DNA from 2 places in the Comamonas sp. UBA7528 genome. Region 1 is predicted to be linked to the other one. Evidence: riboswitches for the same ligand, from Rfam matches in the RefSeq annotation. Region 1 holds a riboswitch; the other holds the start of a gene.

Region 1 (8,971 bases):
CTCCTGCAGGGTCTGGCGTTCGGCCAGCAGCGGGCCCTGGTCGACCACGGCGCACATGAACTGGGCCGATGCCGGGCCGGTGCGCTGGGGGATTTCGATGCAGGCGATGTGCAGATCACCCTGCATGGCATGGCCCTGGGCCACGGAGAATTGCACCTCGTGCACTTCGCTGCGGCCTTGCTGGCGTGCTTCCAGAAAGGCCTGGGCCACGCGGTCGGCGTCCTCGGGCACCACAAAGGGCATGAAGGAGGCCAGCAGCCGGTCCTGGCTGGGCGACTGGAAGGCGCTGTGCGCCATGGCGTTGGCCTGGATGACGATGTCGTGCTCGTCGATCACCAGCAGCGGCAGCGGCACGCTGGAGAACAGGGCTTCGAAGCGCTCGGACGCGCTTTCGGCCACCGCCTGGCTGTAGTCCAGCACCTTGTTCTGGATTTCCAGCTCGGCCTGGTAGTTGCGCAGCTCGGCGACCAACGCGGCCAGCGGATCGTCGGAGCTGTGCTCCGTGACCTCCCAGGCATCCAGATTGGGATAGGCCGGCGCCAGCGACGGCGCAGGAGGCAGCAGATCCTGGGTGGCGTCAGGATCTTCGTGTTGCAGCAGAAAGGAGAGGTCCGGGCGGCTCATAGAAGTGGTGCCGCAGCGCGGGTGTGTCACGCCACAGGGAGGGGCAGTGTAAGCCGCCCACAGGGGCGGCTACAAGGGCTATCCCTAGGTGGTGTGGACTTTCCGCCGAAAGTCACTCCGAAAATGCGTCCAGCGGCACGCAGCTGCAGAACAGGTTGCGGTCGCCATAGACATTGTCCACGCGGCCCACCGGGCTCCAGTACTTGCTGCGGCGCAGCGCGGGCAGCGGGTAGGCCGCTGTTTCGCGCCCGTAGGCATGCTGCCAGTTGTCCCCCACCACCTGCTCGGCGGTGTGGGGGGCGTGCTTGAGCGGGTTGTCTTCCCGGTCCCAGCGGCCGGCTTCCACCTGGCGGATTTCCTCACGGATGGCGATCATCGCGGCGATGAAGCGGTCGATCTCGGCCAGCGGTTCGCTCTCGGTGGGCTCCACCATCAGCGTGTTGGCCACCGGGAAGGACAGGGTGGGCGCGTGGAAGCCGTAGTCGATCAGGCGCTTGGCCACGTCTTCGGCCATCACGCCGCTGGTGTCCTTCAGGCCACGCAGGTCCAGGATGCACTCGTGCGCCACATGGCCGTTGGCCGAGGCGTACAGCGTGGGGAAATGGTCTTTGAGGCGGGCGCTGATGTAGTTGGCGCTGAGGATGGCGGTTTCCGTGGCGGCCTGCAGGCCGGCGGCGCCCATCATGCGGATGTACATCCAGCTGATGGGCAGCACGGCCGCATTGCCCAGGGGGGCGGCACTGACCGCACCGACCTGGCCGGCAATGCCGCCTGCGGCATGACCGGGCAGGAAGGGCACCAGGTCTTCCACCACACAGACCGGGCCCACGCCGGGGCCGCCACCGCCGTGGGGGATGCAGAAGGTCTTGTGCAGGTTCAGGTGGCTCACATCGCCGCCGAATTCTCCGGGGGCGGCCACGCCGACCAGGGCGTTCATGTTGGCGCCGTCCACGTAGACGCGGCCGCCGTGGCGGTGCACCAGGGCGCAGAGCTCCTTCACCTGGGTCTCGAACACGCCGTGCGTGCTGGGGTAGGTGATCATCACGCAGGCCAGGTTGGCGCTGTGCTGCTCGCACTTGGCCTGCAGATCGGCCAGATCGACGTTGCCGTTGTCATCGCACTTGGTGACCACCACCTGCATGCCCACCATCTGGGCGCTGGCGGGGTTGGTGCCGTGGGCGCTGCTGGGGATCAGGCAGATGTTGCGGTGGGCTTCGCCGCGCGCGGCGTGGAAGCCCTTGATGGCCAGCAGGCCGGCGTATTCGCCCTGGCTGCCGGCATTGGGCTGCAGGCTGACGCCAGCGTAGCCTGTGGCTTCGCACAGCCACTGGCGCAGTTGGGCGTCCAGCTGGGCGTAGCCCTGCAGCTGGTCGGCTGGGGCAAAGGGGTGGATGTGGGCGAACTCCGGCCAGGTGATGGGAATCATCTCGCTGGTGGCGTTGAGCTTCATGGTGCACGAGCCCAGCGGGATCATGCTGCGGTCCAGCGCCAGGTCCTTGTCGCTGAGGCTGCGGATGTAGCGCAGCATGGCGGTTTCGGAGTGGTGGGTGTTGAACACCGGGTGGGTCAGGTAGCTGCTGCTGCGCTGCAGGCCGTCGGGGATCAGCGAGGGCGCGCCTTCGTCCATGGCCTCGACCGTTGGCAGGGCCTGGCCGTCCTGGGCGAAGATGCTCCAGAGCAGTTCCACATCGGCACGGGTGCTGGTTTCGTCCAGGCTGATGCACAGGTATTCGTTCCAGGCCTTGCGCAGGTTCACGCCCTGGGCGACGGCGCGCGCAGCGATGGCATCGGTCGCGCCCTGGGTGTGCAGTGCGATGGTGTCGAAGGCCGTGCCGTGGTGGCGGCTGGAATGGCCCAGCTGGGTCAGGCCGCGGCTGAGGATGGCCGTAAGGCGGGCCACGCGGCGGGCGATGCGCGCCAGGCCCTGGGGGCCGTGGTAGACGGCGTACATGCTGGCGATGACCGCCGGCAGCACCTGGGCCGTACAGATGTTGGAGGTGGCTTTTTCGCGGCGGATGTGTTGCTCGCGGGTCTGCAGCGCCAGGCGGTAGGCGGGTTTGCCGTGTACGTCCACGCTCACGCCGACCAGGCGGCCGGGCAGGGAGCGCTTGAATTCGTCGCGGCAGGCCATGAAGGCAGCGTGCGGGCCGCCCGCGCCCATGGGCATGCCAAAGCGCTGGGTGCTGCCGACCACGATGTCGGCGCCCATTTCGCCGGGCGGCGTCAGCAGGGTCAGGGCCAGCAGGTCGGTGGCGAAGATGGCTGCAGCCTGCTGGGCATGGATGGCCTGGACATCGGCCTTCCAGTCCACGATCCAGCCGCTGCTGGCAGGGTACTGGATCAGCGCGGCGAAGAAGTCACCCGCCAGCGCTGCCTCCCACTCCTCCTTGGAGTTGGCCACCACCACGGTGATGCCCAGCGGGGCGGCGCGGGTCTGCACCACCTCGATGGTCTGCGGGTGGGTGTCGCCCGCCACCACGAAGCGGTTGCTCTTCGATTTGACGGAACGCTTGGCCAGCGTCATGGCTTCGGCGGCGGCCGTGGCCTCGTCCAGCATGGAGGCGTTGGCGATGGGCATGCCGGTCAGGTCGGTGACCATGGTCTGGAAGTTGACCAGCGCCTCCATGCGGCCCTGGGAGATTTCGGCCTGGTAGGGCGTGTAGGCCGTGTACCAGGCGGGGTTCTCCAGGATGTTGCGCAGGATCACGCCCGGCGTGTGGGTGCCGTAGTAGCCCTGGCCGATAAAGCTTTTGAGCACGCGGTTCTGGCCCGCCAGTGCCTTCAGCTCTGCCAGCGCCTCGGCCTCGGTCACCGCGGCCGGCAGCTGCATGGCGCGGCTGCGGCGGATGGCCTTGGGCACGATGGAGTCGATCAGCGCAGCGCGCGAGGCTTCGCCGATCACGCTGAGCATGTGGGCTTCATCCTGCGCATCGATGCCGATATGGCGGGGCAGGAATTCGCTGTGGTTTTCCAGGGCGTGGAGCGATTCCACAGGGGCGGGGGCAGACATCAGCATGGAGGGGACCTATCTCAAAAGCTGGGGCGGTACGGCTGCGGGCTGGGCGTCAGGCGCCGGCCGCGAAGCTGTCGTAGGCGGTCTTGTCCATCAGGGCATCCAGTTGCGATGCATCGGACAGCTTGACCTTGAAGAACCAGCCGGCACCCAGCGGGTCGCTGTTGGCCAGGGAGGGGTCGTCGCGCAGGGCTTCGTTGATCTCGACGATCTCGCCGCTCACGGGCATGTAGACGTCGGCTGCGGCCTTGACGGATTCGACCACGCCGGCCACTTCGCCTTCATTGAAGGTGGTGCCCACAGCGGGCAGGTCGACGAACACCACATCGCCCAGCGCGTCCTGCGCGTGGACGGTGATGCCGACCACGGCGGCGTTGGTGTCGGCGGTGTTGATCCACTCGTGCTCTTTGGAAAACTTGATGCTCATGGGAAGCTCCGTTAGGTAAGTTCTGAAAAAGGGGCTGGTGCAGGCGGTGCACGCAGTGTTTGGGACAGGTCTGGCAGCACTGTAGCGGCCCGCGCACCGGCACCAGGGGTTGGCTGTGCCTTTTTTGTGGTGCGGGAGTCCGGCAGGGCCGTTCAGCCGCGGTGGTAGCGCGCGGGGACGAACGGGGTGGCCGACACCTTCATGGGCACCGGCTTGCCGCGCACCATGGCGAACAGTTCCGTGCCTTCGGCGGTGTAGTCGGGCTGCACATAGCCCAGGGCCACGGGCTGGTTCAGGCTGGGGCTGAGCAGGCCGCTGGTGATGTAGCCGACCTGCTGGCCGTCCATGTTCTCCAGCACGGCGGGCTCGCGCACCGGCACGCGCTCGGTGGCGATCAGGCCCACGCGCTTGCGCTGCACCAGCGCCGGGTTGTCCAGCTGGGCCAGCACGGTGTCGGCGCCCAGAAAGCCGCCCGCGCGGGCGCCGCCGGTGCGGCGCACCTTCTGGATGGCCCAGGTGAGGGCGGCTTCCACCGGCGTGGTCTTGTCGTCCATGTCGTTGCCGTACAGGCACAGGCCGGCTTCCAGGCGCAGCGAATTGCGTGCGCCCAGGCCGACGGGTTCCACCTCGGGCTGGGCCAGCAGCTTGCGGGCCAGGGCTTCGGCCTGGGTGCCCGGCACGGAGATTTCAAAGCCGTCTTCGCCGGTGTAGCCGCTGCGCGTGACGTAGCAGGCAATGCCGTCGATCTGCACCGCCATGCCGGTCATGAACACCAGACCCAGCACTTCGGGGGCCAGGCGGCCCAGGGCCGCAGCGGCCTGCGGGCCTTGCAGGGCCAGCAGGGCCTGTTCGGGCATGGGGATGACCTGGCAGCGGCTGCCGATGTGCTGCTGGATGTGGGCGATGTCGGCCACCTTGCAGGCGCCGTTGACGATGAGGAACAGGTCCTCGCCGCGGTTGACGAACATCAGGTCGTCCAGGATGCCGCCCTGGGCGTTGAGCAGCAGGCCGTAGCGCTGCTTGTGCAGGCCCAGGCCCTGTACGTCGACGGGCAGCAGGGTTTCCAGTGCGGCGGCGGCGTCGGGGCCCACCAGGCGCAGCTGGCCCATGTGGGAGACGTCGAACAGGCCGGCGGCGTCGCGGGTGTGGCGGTGTTCGGCCATCAGGCCGCTGGGGTATTGCACCGGCATGGCGTAGCCGGCAAAGGGAACCATGCGTGCCCCCAGCTCCAGGTGCAGGGCGTACAGCGGGGTGGTCAGCAGGTCGGTGGTGTCAGCGGTCATGGTGTCGCAGAGCAAAGCAAAAGAAATGCCGGCGGCCTGCGCCGCCTGCGCTTTGCCCTGTTGTCCGCTTTACCTGAGAGATTCACCCGCACCTTCCAGGCGTGGGGCTTGCTCCTTCGGTGGACGGGGTGCCGGCACCCGCGCCTCTCTCCAACAAGGTACGCCCGCGGTCGATGCGGCGGGCGGCTGCCAGTCCTTTTGCCTGAGCGTTCGGGGTTGCCCCTGCGCCTTCGGCGGCGCCGCTGGGCCTGCTGGCCGGGCGCGCTCTCCTGACGAATCCGCGCAGTATATCCGGGCCGATGGGCGGTGCCTACCCCGATGCATATGCATAGATGCAAACGATCTGATGCGCTCCCTATACTCGTGTACCAATTTCGATGGATTCAAGGAGACGAAGTTGGTCGACACACAGTTTTCCCCCGCGGGCGCAGCCCCTGTCCCGGCACCGCGTGCGGCGCTGACCCTGGGCGATACGCTGGCCTGGCCGGCGCGCTATCTGCCGCGCAAGGAGGCGCTGGTGGTGTCGGACGCGCAGGGCCGCCGCGCCTGGACCTATGCCGAGCTGGATGCCGAGGTGAACCGCCACGCCCATGGTCTGCAGCAGCTGGGCATAGGCCAGGGCGATGTGGTGGCCGCCTTTCTGTACAACACGCCGGCCTTTGTGTTCACCTTGCTGGCGACCGCGCGCCTGGGCGCCATCTTCAATCCCATCAACTACCGGCTGGCGGCGCAGGAGCTGGCGTTCATCCTGCAGGACGGCAGCGCCAAGGCGCTGGTGTTCGAGGATGAGGGCGCTGCTGTGGTCGAAAGGGCCAAGCTGCTGGTGCCCCAGGTGCAGCACTGGATCCACGCCGACCCGGGCGCCGCGCCGGCCTGTGCCACCGCGCAGCTGGCCGCGCTGGCGGCCGGCCAGCCCGCCACGGCGGTGGACGTGCGGGTGGACGAGGATGCGCCCTGCATCCTGATGTACACCAGCGGCACCACCGGCCGCCCCAAAGGTGTGCTGCACACCCACCGCAGCAAGCTGGCGCACAACGCCATGATGCACCAGGTGATGCAGTTCCGCCGTGAGGATGTGGGCCTGTCGGTGGCCCCGCTGAACCACACGGCCGAGCTGCACACCAGCTTTTTGCCGCGCCTGCAGGTGGGGGGCACCCTGGTGCTGCAGCGCCGCTTCGATGCCGCCGATGCGCTGCGCCTGGTGGAGGCGGAAAAAGTCACCTTCTTCTTTGCCGCGCCGACCATGGTCACCATGCTGCTGAACGACGCCACCCTGGGGCAGCGCGATCTGTCGTCGCTGCGGCTGGTGGAGTACGGCGGGGCCTCGATGGCGCCGCACCTGATCCGCGAGTGGACGCGCCAGGTGGGCTCGGGCCTGGTGCAGGTCTTCGGCACCACCGAAATGGGGCCGTGCATGTCGGTGCTGTACCCGCATGAGCAGCTCAGCCATGCCGGTTCGGCCGGCCTGCCGTCGCTGAACCACGATCTGCGGGTGGCGCGGGTGCGCGAAGACGGCGCCGCCACCGACCCGGCCGATGCCTGCGCGGTGGGCGAGGTGGGCGAGATCCTGGTGCGCGGCCCCTGCATGATGGCCGGCTACCTGAATCGCCCGGAGGCCAACGCCAAGGCGCTGGCCCATGGCTGGTACCACACCGGCGATCTGGGGCACCTGGACGCCGATGGCTATCTGTGGATCCGCGACCGCATCGACTACATGATCAATTCGGGGGCGGAGAACGTCTACCCGCGCGAGGTGGAGGACGCCCTGGTGGGGCACGCCGAGGTGCTGGAAGCGGCTGTGGTGGGCGAGAAGGACGCGCGCTGGGGCCAGGTGGTGGCGGCCTATGTGGTCGCCAAGCCGGGAACGGTGGTCACGGCCGCGGTGCTGGATGCGTTTTTGATGCAGGGGGACCGCCTGGCCAGCTACAAGCGCCCGCGCAGCTACCACTTTGTCGACAGCCTGCCCAAGACCACCAGCGGCAAGATCCAGAAGCATCTGCTGCGCCAGGCGGATCTGTGCGCAGCCTGAGAGAGTGAGGGTCTGAGGCCGAAGGGCTGAGCCCCCGGTCACACCTGCCGGGCAAGCCCCTGTCTGCCGCCGATGGCGGCGCGGGCAGGGGCTTGCCTGTTTCTAAAAGGAGAGCAGGCCGGGCCGCCGGGCGGTTGCCGGCGTCGCATGCGCTGCGGGCGCCCATAAAAAACGCGGCCGAAGCCGCGTTTTGGGGGCGCAGGTGCTGGCCAGCGGCACCGTGCCGGGTGCTTACTGCACCTTGGCCTTGGCGCGCAGACCGTCCTGGAACTGCATCAGCTTTTGCTGTTCCAGTTGCTGGGCGATCTGGGGCTTGACGTCGTCCAGCGCAGGCAGCTGGGCCTGGCGGGTTTCGATCACGCGGATCACGTGCCAGCCGAACTGGCTCTTGACCGGGGCGCTGGTCATTTCACCCTTGTTCAGCTTGAGCATGGCTTCGCTGAATTCGGGCACGTAGTTGCCGGGGTTGGCCCAGCCCAGGTCGCCGCCTTGGGCGCCGGATCCGGGATCCTTGGATTCCTTCTTGGCGATGTCTTCGAACTTCTTGCCGCCGTTCACTTCGGCAATGATGGCCTTGGCGCGGTCTTCGGAGTCCACCAGGATGTGGGCTGCGTGGTATTCCTTGCCTTCGTTGGCAGCGGCGAACTTGTCGTATTCGGCCTTGATTTCGGCGTCGGTGACGGGGTTCTTCTTCTGGAAGTCGGCGAACAGTTCGCGGATCAGAATGGTCTCGCGGGCCAGTTCCATCTGCTGGCGGTATTCGGGCGAAGCAGCCAGGCCGCGGCGGCCGGCTTCCTGCAGGAAGATTTCGCGGGCGATCACTTCTTCCTTGATCTGCTCATCCATTTCTGCCGGCACGGGGCGGCCGGAGCGCTCCAGCTGTTGCTTCAGAACGTCTGCGCGCGCCTTGGGCACAGGCTTGCCGTTGACGATGGCCAGGTTCTGGGCGGTTGCCGAGAAGGCCATCGTGCCCAACAGGGCGGCTGCCACAAGGCTGGACAAGAGCTGTTTTTTCATGCGGGATCCAAAAAGGAAAATAGGTGAGCCCACCGGCCAGCAGTGCAGCGGGACTTGAACAGAGGGTTGCTGGCGCTTACAACACTTCGATCGCCAGGGCATGCAGGCCCTGGTCGATGAAATCTTGCAGGGAATCATACACAAGCCTATGGCGTGCCACGCGCGGTTTGCCGTCAAACAGCGGGCTGGCCACGCGCACCCGGAAATGGGTGCCAAAGCCGGTGCCGTTGGCGCCGGCGTGACCGGCGTGCTGGTGGCTTTCGTCGATCACTTCCAGCTGCGTCGGGGACAGCACTTCGCGCAGCCGCGCTTCGAGGGCGGCTGCGGTGATGGGCTGGGCGCTCATGGCTGGCGGTCCTGGGTCTGCTGGGCATCGGCGCCGGGCAGGGCCGCGTCGTCGCCGCCGGCTTCCTTCATGTGGCGGCTCAGGTACACGGCCTGGGCCAGCACGAACACCAGCATCAGCCCCATGCCGCCAAACAGCTTGAAGTTGACCCAGGTGTCGGTGTCGAAGTTGTAGGCCACCCACAGGTTGAGCACGCCCATGACGGCGAAGAAGCCGGTCCAGCTCCAGTTCA
Region 2 (8,971 bases), on a different contig from region 1:
GCTGGAGCGCGCCGTCAGTGTGAACACCGCCGCCGCCGGCGGCAATGCCAGCCTGATGACCATGGCGTAAAGCCGCCAACCGCCTCTCCTTCCCCCTCTACCACCACCGCCCTCGGCCCGGGAAGGCGGCAGAAGGCGAAGGAGCTGGGCACCCCGCCACAGAACACGTGACGCCGACATGGCAAGCCTGCACACAGACGCTGCCCGCCCAGGCGGCGCCGATAATGCGCCGGCAGGTTTTACCTGCCGGAGTTGACGCCCGCGCATATTGCACACCGCGCTCACGCCAAACTGACGATTGGCTTAACGCAGCACGGTTTGTTGCTTTTCATCAGAGACTTTTCATTACCCTGACATACAGAAAACCTATCGGGAAAAATCGGTTAATATTCAGGCTCCAAATCGCAGTGTGCAATATTCATGGGATTCCGAGAGGGGGGAGAGTCCGATTGGTAGACCGTGCAGGCCCTGCGGTTTGGAACCTTTGCGAGAACAAGCTTGGATGGCCATCACCAAGCTTATTCAAAGCGAGTTCAACTTCAATCAGTTTCTTTTTTTAAAAGCCTGCAGTTTGCGCTGCAGGCTTTATTTTTTGGCACGCCGTTTTCACGCATATGCCGCGCTCCGGTTCGGATTTTTTCGTTTACCGAACCGCGTGCTGCAAGGTGTTTCCCGCGCTGCACGCTTTCTGCCCCACCAAAATCTGCTGCAGTGCAATAGAAGGCGCACACAAAATGCCTGTGCGACCGCCCGTCTACAGCCACGATGTAAAAAAGCCTTGCCTTCCTTTCGGAAGAACAAGGCATCAAACCCCTACGAACGTGGTGTGAGCGCGGCAGGCTCAGCCTGCCTGCCAGCAAGGCCGCGCCACTGCGGCTGCCTGCTGTGCCATGGCACGCACGCCCCACTGCCGGGCGGTGACCAGCAACAACTGGCGCACCTGCTCCTGCGGCGCCTTGCCGAGCGGTGCGAGATGGCTCTTCAAATAAGGCTGGTGGGCAGGCTGTGCTTGCATGACATGCTCCTTGGTTGGGTGCTGCGGGGTGACGTGCGCCACCCCGCAACGTTCTGCTTACTTCTTGGTGTAGATCTGGTCGAAGCTGCCGCCATCCACAAAATGCTTGCCGGCATTGGACCAGCCACCGAAGGCCTGGTCGATGGTGAACAGATCCAGCTTGGGGAACTGGGCCGCGTACTTGGCGCGGGCCTTTTCCGAGGTGGGGCGGTAGTAGTTCTTACCGGCGATGTCCTGGCCTTCGTCCGAGTACAGGTACTTCAGGTATTCCTCGGCCACGGCACGGGTGCCTTTCTTGTCGGCGTTCTTGTCCACCACGGAGACGGTGGGTTCGGCCACGATGCTGACGGAGGGCACCACGATCTGGAACTTCTCGGCACCGAACTCCTTGAGCACCAGGAAGGCTTCGTTTTCCCAGGCCAGCAGCACATCGCCCACATTGCGCTGGGCAAAGGTGATGGTGGAGCCGCGCGCGCCGGTGTCCAGCACAGGCACGTTGCCGTAGACCTTCTTCACGTAGTCCTTGGCACCGGCTTCGCCGCCGAACTTGCGCTTACCGTATTCCCAGGCCGCCAGGTAGTTCCACTGGGCACCTGCCGAAGTCTTGGGGTTGGGGGTGATCACCGACACGCCGGGCTTGACCAGGTCATCCCAGTCCTTGATGCCCTTAGGATTGCCCTTTTTGACCAGGAAGATGATGGTCGAGGTGTAAGGCGCCGAGTTGTGCGGCAGGCGCTTTTGCCAGTCGGCCGCCACCAGGCCGCCGTTCTTGACCAGCGCGTCCACGTCCGGAGCCAGGCCCAGCGTCACCACGTCGGCATCCAGGCCGTCGATCACCGAGCGGGCCTGCTTGCCCGAGCCGCCGTGCGACTGCTTGATCGTCACATCCTGGCCGGCCTTGGCCTTCCAGTACTTGGCGAAGGCCTGGTTGTATTGCACGTACAGTTCGCGCGTCGGGTCATAGGAGACATTCAGCAGGGTCACCTGCTGCTGGGCCAGAGCGGGGAGAGCCGGCAGAGCGCCGAGGGTCAAGCCGGTCAAAAGGCTGGCAAGCAGGGGAAACTTGATAAAGTGGCGGCGATTTGTCATTGAGGGTCTCGGTGATTCTGGTTGCGTTGTCAAACGGCTTCTCGCTCCGTTGCTGTGCATTCTGGAATGCCGCCCTCAAAACTGAAACAAATAAGATTTCAGTTTGTTATTACCAAAACATCCGTAGACAGGATTTCCCCCATGGCACGTACCGTTCACTGCATCAAGCTCGGCCAAGACGCTGAAGGCCTGGACTTTCCGCCCTACCCCGGCGAGCTGGGCAAGCGCATTTTCGAAAGCGTGAGCAAGCAAGCCTGGGCCGACTGGCTCAAGCACCAGACCATGCTGGTCAACGAAAACCGCCTGAACCTGGCCGATGCCCGCGCTCGCCAGTACCTGGCCCGCCAGATGGAAAACCATTTCTTCGGTGCTGGCGCCGACGCCGCAGCCGGCTTTGTGCCGCCCCCCAGCGCGCAGTAATTGCCGCTTGCGCACGCGGTGCTGAGGGCACCGCGTGAAGACCCGCCCCAGCGCTCCAGGCCCTGGGGCTTTCTTTTGCCCGCCGCACCCGCAAGCAGCTTCCCCCGCACCAACGCCCCTGCGGCCTCTGCGCTGTACAAAAGCGCCTAGAATCGCCGCTTTCTGCGGGAGAGCGAGGCGGCTGTACAGCCGGCCTCCGCCGAAGGCGCAAACTCCCATAATCGCTCAGGCCGACGTACCGCAGCAAAGATTCGCCAACTGGAGAGCAGCCCGTGCCCACCCGGCCCGGCTCACCGAAGGGGCAAGTGCCGCAGCACCGGGCTGCGCGCACGCAACTCTCAGGTACAAAGGACAGCGGGAGAGGCGCACCAGACCATGGACAGCATCCATGCCTGGTTTTTTCACGTATGGGTCCGCCATGCTTCCATCTGTTTCGCTGCTGGAATCGTTCCAGCTGTCCAACCTCACCGCCATGCTGGTGATCTACCTAATCGCCATCACGGCCGAAGCCATGTCCGGGGCACTGGCGGCAGGCCGCCGCAACATGGACATCTTTGGTGTGGTGGTGATCGCCTTCGTCACGGCACTGGGTGGCGGCACCATCCGCGACATGGTGCTGGGCCACTACCCCATTGGCTGGACGCAACACCCCGAATATGTGTACCTGGTGATTTCCGCCGGCCTGCTGACCACGGTGGTGGCACGCTACATGATCCACCTCAAGCAGGTGTTTCTGCTGCTGGATGCCATGGGCCTGATCGCCTTTTCGCTAATAGGCTGCAACGTGGCGCTGGAGCTGGGTTACCCCGGCGTGGTGGTGGTGATGGCCGGTATGATTACCGGCATCAGCGGCGGCATTCTGCGCGACGTGCTGTGCAACCAGGTGCCGGTGGTCTTCCGCCGCGAGCTGTATGCCAGCGTGTCCCTGGCCGTCTGCCTGCTGTTCCTGGGCCTGCGCGCGCTGGATGTCAGCTCCAACATCAGCACCCTGGTGTGCTTTGCAGGCGGGCTGCTGTTCCGGCTGGCGGCCATCCGCTTTCACTGGCGGCTGCCCACGTTTTCCTACCAGCAGCGCTGGGAGTGAGCGGATCCCGGCGGCGCGGCGTACCGCCGCTGGGGCGCGCGCCCTGCCCGGCCGATCCTGCGCCGTGCAGGTGCTGCCGCACCATCGTCCTACTCCTCTGAACCCTGCCTCCCATGTCCGAACCGATTGCCTGGCTGCCCGATGGCACCCCCTACAGCCCCCGTTTTGAGGACCGCTACCACAGCGAACTCGGGGGACTGAATCAGGCGCGCCAGGTATTCCTTGCAGGCTGCGGCCTGCCTGCGGCCTGGGCCGACCAGGCGCAATGGCGCGTGCTGGAAACCGGCTTTGGCATGGGCCTGAACTTTCTGGTGACCTGGGCGGCCTGGAAGGCCGATCCGCAGCGCCCGCGCATGCTGCATTTCACATCGGTCGAGGCCTACCCGGTCAGCGCCGACGACCTGCTGCGCGCTGCCCCCACTGATCCCCTGCTGCGCCCGCTGGCCGAACAGCTGGCCGCACGCTTTTACGGCCTGCTGCCGGGCGTACACCGCCTGGGCTTTGAAGATGGCCGCGTGCAGCTGACGCTGTGGATTGGCGATGCCCAGGCCATGCTGCGCCAGCAGACCACGGTGGCCGACAGCATCTACCTGGACGGTTTCAGCCCCAGCACCAACCCCGGCATCTGGGATGCCCACACCCTCAAGGCCCTGGCCCGCCACTGCCGGCGCGGCACGCAACTGGCCACCTGGACCATTGCGCGTGCGGTGCGCGACCAGCTGGCGCAATGCGGCTTTGAAGTGCGCAAAGTGCCCGGCGTGCCCCCCAAGCGCGACAACCTGCAGGCCCGCTTCAACCCGGCCTGGGAACCGCGCGTGCGCGCCCAGGCCGGCCCGCCGCCGGTGACCCAGGCTGGCACGGCCCTGGTGGTGGGCGCTGGCCTGGCCGGCAGTGCAGCCGCCCATAGCCTGGCGCTGCGCGGCTGGCAGGTGCAGGTGCTGGTGGCCGGTGACGGCCCGGCGGACGGCGCCTCCGGCCTGCCCGCCGGCCTGTTCTGCCCCCATGTGTCACCCGATGACAGCGTGCTTTCGCGCCTGTCACGCAACGGGGTGCGCCAGACGCTGCAGCGCCTGCGCGACCTGTGCCAGGAAGGCTCGGACTGGGGCCACAGCGGCGTGCTGGAGCATTGCACCGATGGCGGCACCGGCCTGCCGGCCAGCTGGGCCGGCGGACCGGGCGACGACTGGAGCCACCCCGCCAGCGCCACCCAGTTGGCCCAGGCCGGCCTGCCGCCGGACACCGTGGCCTGCTGGCACCAGCAAGCGGGCTGGGTGCGCCCGGCCCAGCTGGTGCACGCCCAGCTGAAGCACCCGCAGATCCGTGTGCAGGCGCATGCCGTGGTGACCCGCCTGCAGCGCAGCACAGCTGGCCGCTGGCAGGCGCTGGACGCCGACGGCCACCTGCTGGCCGAGGCCGACCTGGCGATACTGGCCTGCGGCCCCGCCACGGCAGAACTGCTGCCACCCCACCAGCATTGGCAACTGCAGCCCATTCGCGGGCAGATCAGCTGGGGGCCGCACACCGCAGACAACGCCAGCGCCCTGCCGCCCTTCCCGGTCAACGGCAATGGCAATCTGGTCACCCACATTCCACAACCGCAAGACCCGCAGCACGGCGAAACCTGGGTCATGGGCTCCACCTTCGAACGCGACGTGACCGAAATGCCCATCTCCGCTGCCGACCAGGCGGCCGCCCACGCGGTGAACCACGGCAAGCTCTCCACGCTGCTGCCCGCCACCGGAGCCGCCATGGCCCCCTGGTTCAACCCGCAGGAGGCCCGCTGCCGCCCCACCTGGGGCCGGGTGCGGGTAGCCAGCCACGACCGGCTGCCGATCGTGGGCCCGGTAGGAACTACACACGGGGCGGCCTCTGCGGCCTCGGTCGCAGACCCGGCCAAAACAGAAGAGAACACAGGGAACACCGAGGACGCACTGTCGGGCCTGTGGGCACTCACCGCCCTGGGCGCGCGCGGGCTGACACTGTCCATCCTCTGCGGCGAACTGCTGGCCGCACGCCTGCACGGCGAACCGCTGCCGCTGGACGCCAAGCTGGCGCTGCACCTGGGGACGGAGCGGCTGCAGCGGCGCGGCTGAACAGAGGGTGTAAGAACGCCCCGACTGACACGCGGCTTCAGCGCACCTGCACTGCCAGAGCACGGTGTGGGGACACAGGGAGAAAGCGTTTCAGCGCAGGTCCTCGGGCATTAGCGCACCAAAGTGCTTTTGCCGAACAGGCTTTCCACCAGATCCACCACCAGCTCGGCCGTCTGGTTGCGGATGTCCAGCGCCGGGTTGAGCTCCACAATGTCCAGCGATGCCATGCGACCGGTGTCCGCAATCATTTCCATGCACAGCTGGGCTTCGCGGTAGTTCGGGCCACCGCGTACGGTGGTGCCGGTGCCGGGAGCGATGTCGGGGTCCAGAAAGTCCACATCAAAACTGAGGTGCAGATGCACATCGGCGCCTTCAGGCCCTTCCAGTCCGGCCAGGGCCTGCTGCATCACGGCACGCATGCCCTGCTCGTCGATGGCACGCATGTCGAACACTTCCAGCCCCAGGCGCTGGATCATGCGCTTTTCCACCTCGTCCACGCTGCGCAGGCCGATCTGGCAGATGTCTGGCCCCTGCAGCGCGGGCGTGAATCCGGCCATACCCGACAGCGGTGCCGGGCCGTGGCCGCACAGGCTGGCCACGGGCATACCGTGCAGATTGCCGGTGGGACTGATGTCGGGCAGGTTGCAGTCGGCATGGGCATCCAGCCACAGCACGCGCAGGCGCTTGCCGGTGGTGCGGCAGTGGCGCGCCACAGCGCTGATGGAGCCGGTGGCCAATGTGTGGTCGCCGCCCAGCATGATCGGCATGCGCCCGGCCTGCAGCTGCGCCAGCACGGTGTCGTGCGTGGCCTGGTTCCAGGCCACGCATTCGGCGTAGTTGCGCAGGCCTTGCGCATCGCGCGCGCCACGCGGATTGGGGGGGCCGGCCAGGTTGCCGATGTCCTGCACATCCACACCAAAATGCGCCAATGCCGGGCCCAGCTGGGCCACGCGCAGCGCATCCGGCCCCATGGCAGCGCCCAGGCGGCCAGCGCCAACATCGGTTGGCACGCCAATCAATGTCACGGCCTTGTGCACCTGCATGGCCAACTCTTCTTTCTGAAGCATTTCTGTCCTCACGCTACTTTGTGCCAGGCAGCACGGTCCGCGGACGGCAGTGCTGTCTGGTGCGTATCCTCACCCTGGCGCAGCAGGGCAAACAAATCCTTGGGGTCCGCCAGCGCGGGCACCAGCTCGAGCTGCGACAGCAGCCCCGCCTCCCGGCCCAGGCCCTGCATGGTGCGCAGAGCGGAATAATCTTCCAGCGCAAAGCCCACGGAATCAAACAGGGTGATCTGGGCGTCCGACACCCGGCCGGGAGCAACACCAGTTAGCACCCGCCAGAACTCGGTCACGGCAAAGTCGGCCGGCATCTGCTGCAACTCCCCCTCCAGCCGGGTCTGGGGTTCGTATTCGACAAAGACGCTGCTGCGCCGCAGCACTTCGGCGTCCAGTTCGGTCTTGCCGGGGCAATCCCCACCCACAGCGTTGATGTGCATGCCCGGCGCCAGTGTGCTGGCGTCCAGCACCACGGCGTTGCGCTTGTCTGCGGTGACGGTAGTCACCACGTCGGCCCCCTGCACAGCCGCATGCACGCTGTCCGCGATCTGCACATCAGCCCCATACCGGGCAGCAAACGGTGCCAGATTGCGCTGCAGTTTGGCGCTGGCGGCACGGTCCACATCGAACAGCCGCAGTTCGCGCACCCCCAGCTGGTCCATGAAGGCCAGGGCCTGGAATTCGCTTTGCGCCCCATTGCCGATGAGCGCCATGCGGCGGCTGCCGGCCCGTGCCAGCTTGCGCGCCACCATGGCCGAGGTGGCAGCGGTGCGCAAGGCTGTGGTCAACGTCAGCTCACTGACAAAGCGCGGCATGCCGGTGACCACATCGGCCAGTGCGCCAAAAGCCATCACCGTGGGCAGGCCGTGCTGGGTGTTGACCGGGTGGCCGTTGACGTATTTGAAGGCGTAATCGCGTGCATCGGCCACGGGCATGAGCTCGATCACGCCCTGCGCGGAATGGGCTGCCGTGCGTGCGGTCTTGTCAAAGTCGTTCCAGCGGGTGAAGTCGGCCTCCACTGCTTCGCTGATGCGGCGCAGGCATTCGACCACGCCAACGCGTGCGACCAGGCGGGCGGCATCGGTGGCGCTCAGGAAATCGGTGTGCACCTGGGCGCTCGGCAGGCGGTGTAAAGAGGACAGTGCGGTCATGAAATTGCCTCCGGCAAAGCAGCACCCAGGGTGCGCGGAAGAGATGGCATGAGCGTGACACAGGCTGGCGGCAATTCATATCGCCAAAAACTATTCAAAATCGGCAAAAATCTGCCATATCGCTAGCTATCGTTGCCACTATGTCCAATCTGGATCAGATCGACCAGCGCCTGATTGCCCTGCTGCGCCACAACGCCCGTGAAAGCGTGGCCACCTTGGCAGCACGGCTGAACGTCTCACGCGGCACGGTGACCAACCGTCTGCGCCGCCTGGAAGACGAGGGCGTGATCGTGGGCTACACGCTACGCCTCAAGCCCGAAGCAGAAACAGGCGGCCTCCAAGCCTGGATGAGCATTGCCATCGAAGGCAATGACGCACGCCGGGTGACCGCCTCATTGCTGGGCGAACCTGCCGTGCAGGCCCTGCACGCCACCAACGGCCAGTGGGACCTGTTGGCCGAACTGCAGGTGGCCACCCTGCCCGAGCTGGCGCGGGCGCTGGAACGCATCCGCCTGATCAAGGGCATCAGCCACTCTGAAACCAGCATCCACCTGGAGACGCTGCGGACCACGACCAACACTGCGCCATCAGCACAAAAAGATAGCTGACTGAGGGGCTGCACCAAATTTTTCCACGCAAAATGATCTGCAGAACCATACCAACAGTGCACAGCAAGCTCCTGTTTTCATAAGTTTTCCATTCCATACACCCCATGTACATCGCTCTCAAACATTCCCACATGCTGCTGGCCGTGCTGACCTTGCTGTGCGCCCTGCTGTTCACCGCACTGGCCTGGAAGCAGCTGCCCGCGCGCAAGGCCACGCTCAGCTATGTTTTTACCCGGGTCTTTGGCGGCCTGGCTGCGCTGACCGGCCTGGCCGTCACCTTTGTCGGCCCCTGGCAGCAGATGATGTATCCCTACATCGGCCTGATCCTGTACGTGGTGCACGGCGTGTGCTGCGGTATCGCCAAACGACAGCTGACGGCGCCCAACCCTAGCACCCGCCGCCTGGTGCTGGTGCTGCAGCTGGTGTTTCTGCTGGCTGCGGCCGCCATCATGG

The links. Region 1 has a riboswitch for glycine ahead of gcvT (glycine cleavage system aminomethyltransferase GcvT). Riboswitches for the same ligand answer to the same signal wherever they lie in the genome.
Region 2: another riboswitch for glycine. It lies ahead of B3349_RS02925 (trimeric intracellular cation channel family protein); the one in region 1 lies ahead of gcvT (glycine cleavage system aminomethyltransferase GcvT).

The regions. Positions count from the first base shown of each region.
Region 1 covers NZ_DLMU01000009.1:346,370-355,340, reverse strand. The annotation lists gene B3349_RS12655 (PAS domain-containing hybrid sensor histidine kinase/response regulator) at 1-624, opposite strand, end outside; gene gcvP (aminomethyl-transferring glycine dehydrogenase) at 737-3,640, opposite strand; gene gcvH (glycine cleavage system protein GcvH) at 3,690-4,064, opposite strand; gene gcvT (glycine cleavage system aminomethyltransferase GcvT) at 4,217-5,347, opposite strand; glycine riboswitch at 5,398-5,511, opposite strand; glycine riboswitch at 5,537-5,625, opposite strand; gene B3349_RS12635 (fatty acid--CoA ligase) at 5,805-7,376, shown strand; gene B3349_RS12630 (peptidylprolyl isomerase) at 7,608-8,393, opposite strand; gene B3349_RS12625 (BolA family protein) at 8,470-8,739, opposite strand; gene B3349_RS12620 (septation protein A) at 8,736-8,971, opposite strand, start outside.
Region 2 covers NZ_DLMU01000002.1:222,996-231,966, reverse strand. The annotation lists gene putA (trifunctional transcriptional regulator/proline dehydrogenase/L-glutamate gamma-semialdehyde dehydrogenase) at 1-70, shown strand, start outside; gene B3349_RS02945 (hypothetical protein) at 540-806, opposite strand; gene B3349_RS02940 (hypothetical protein) at 842-1,015, opposite strand; gene B3349_RS02935 (sulfate ABC transporter substrate-binding protein) at 1,073-2,104, opposite strand; gene B3349_RS02930 (oxidative damage protection protein) at 2,246-2,524, shown strand; glycine riboswitch at 2,680-2,775, shown strand; gene B3349_RS02925 (trimeric intracellular cation channel family protein) at 2,943-3,608, shown strand; gene mnmC (bifunctional tRNA (5-methylaminomethyl-2-thiouridine)(34)-methyltransferase MnmC2/FAD-dependent 5-carboxymethylaminomethyl-2-thiouridine(34) oxidoreductase MnmC1) at 3,722-5,701, shown strand; gene rocF (arginase) at 5,812-6,768, opposite strand; gene ocd (ornithine cyclodeaminase) at 6,777-7,910, opposite strand; gene B3349_RS02905 (Lrp/AsnC family transcriptional regulator) at 8,060-8,518, shown strand; gene B3349_RS02900 (hypothetical protein) at 8,623-8,971, shown strand, end outside.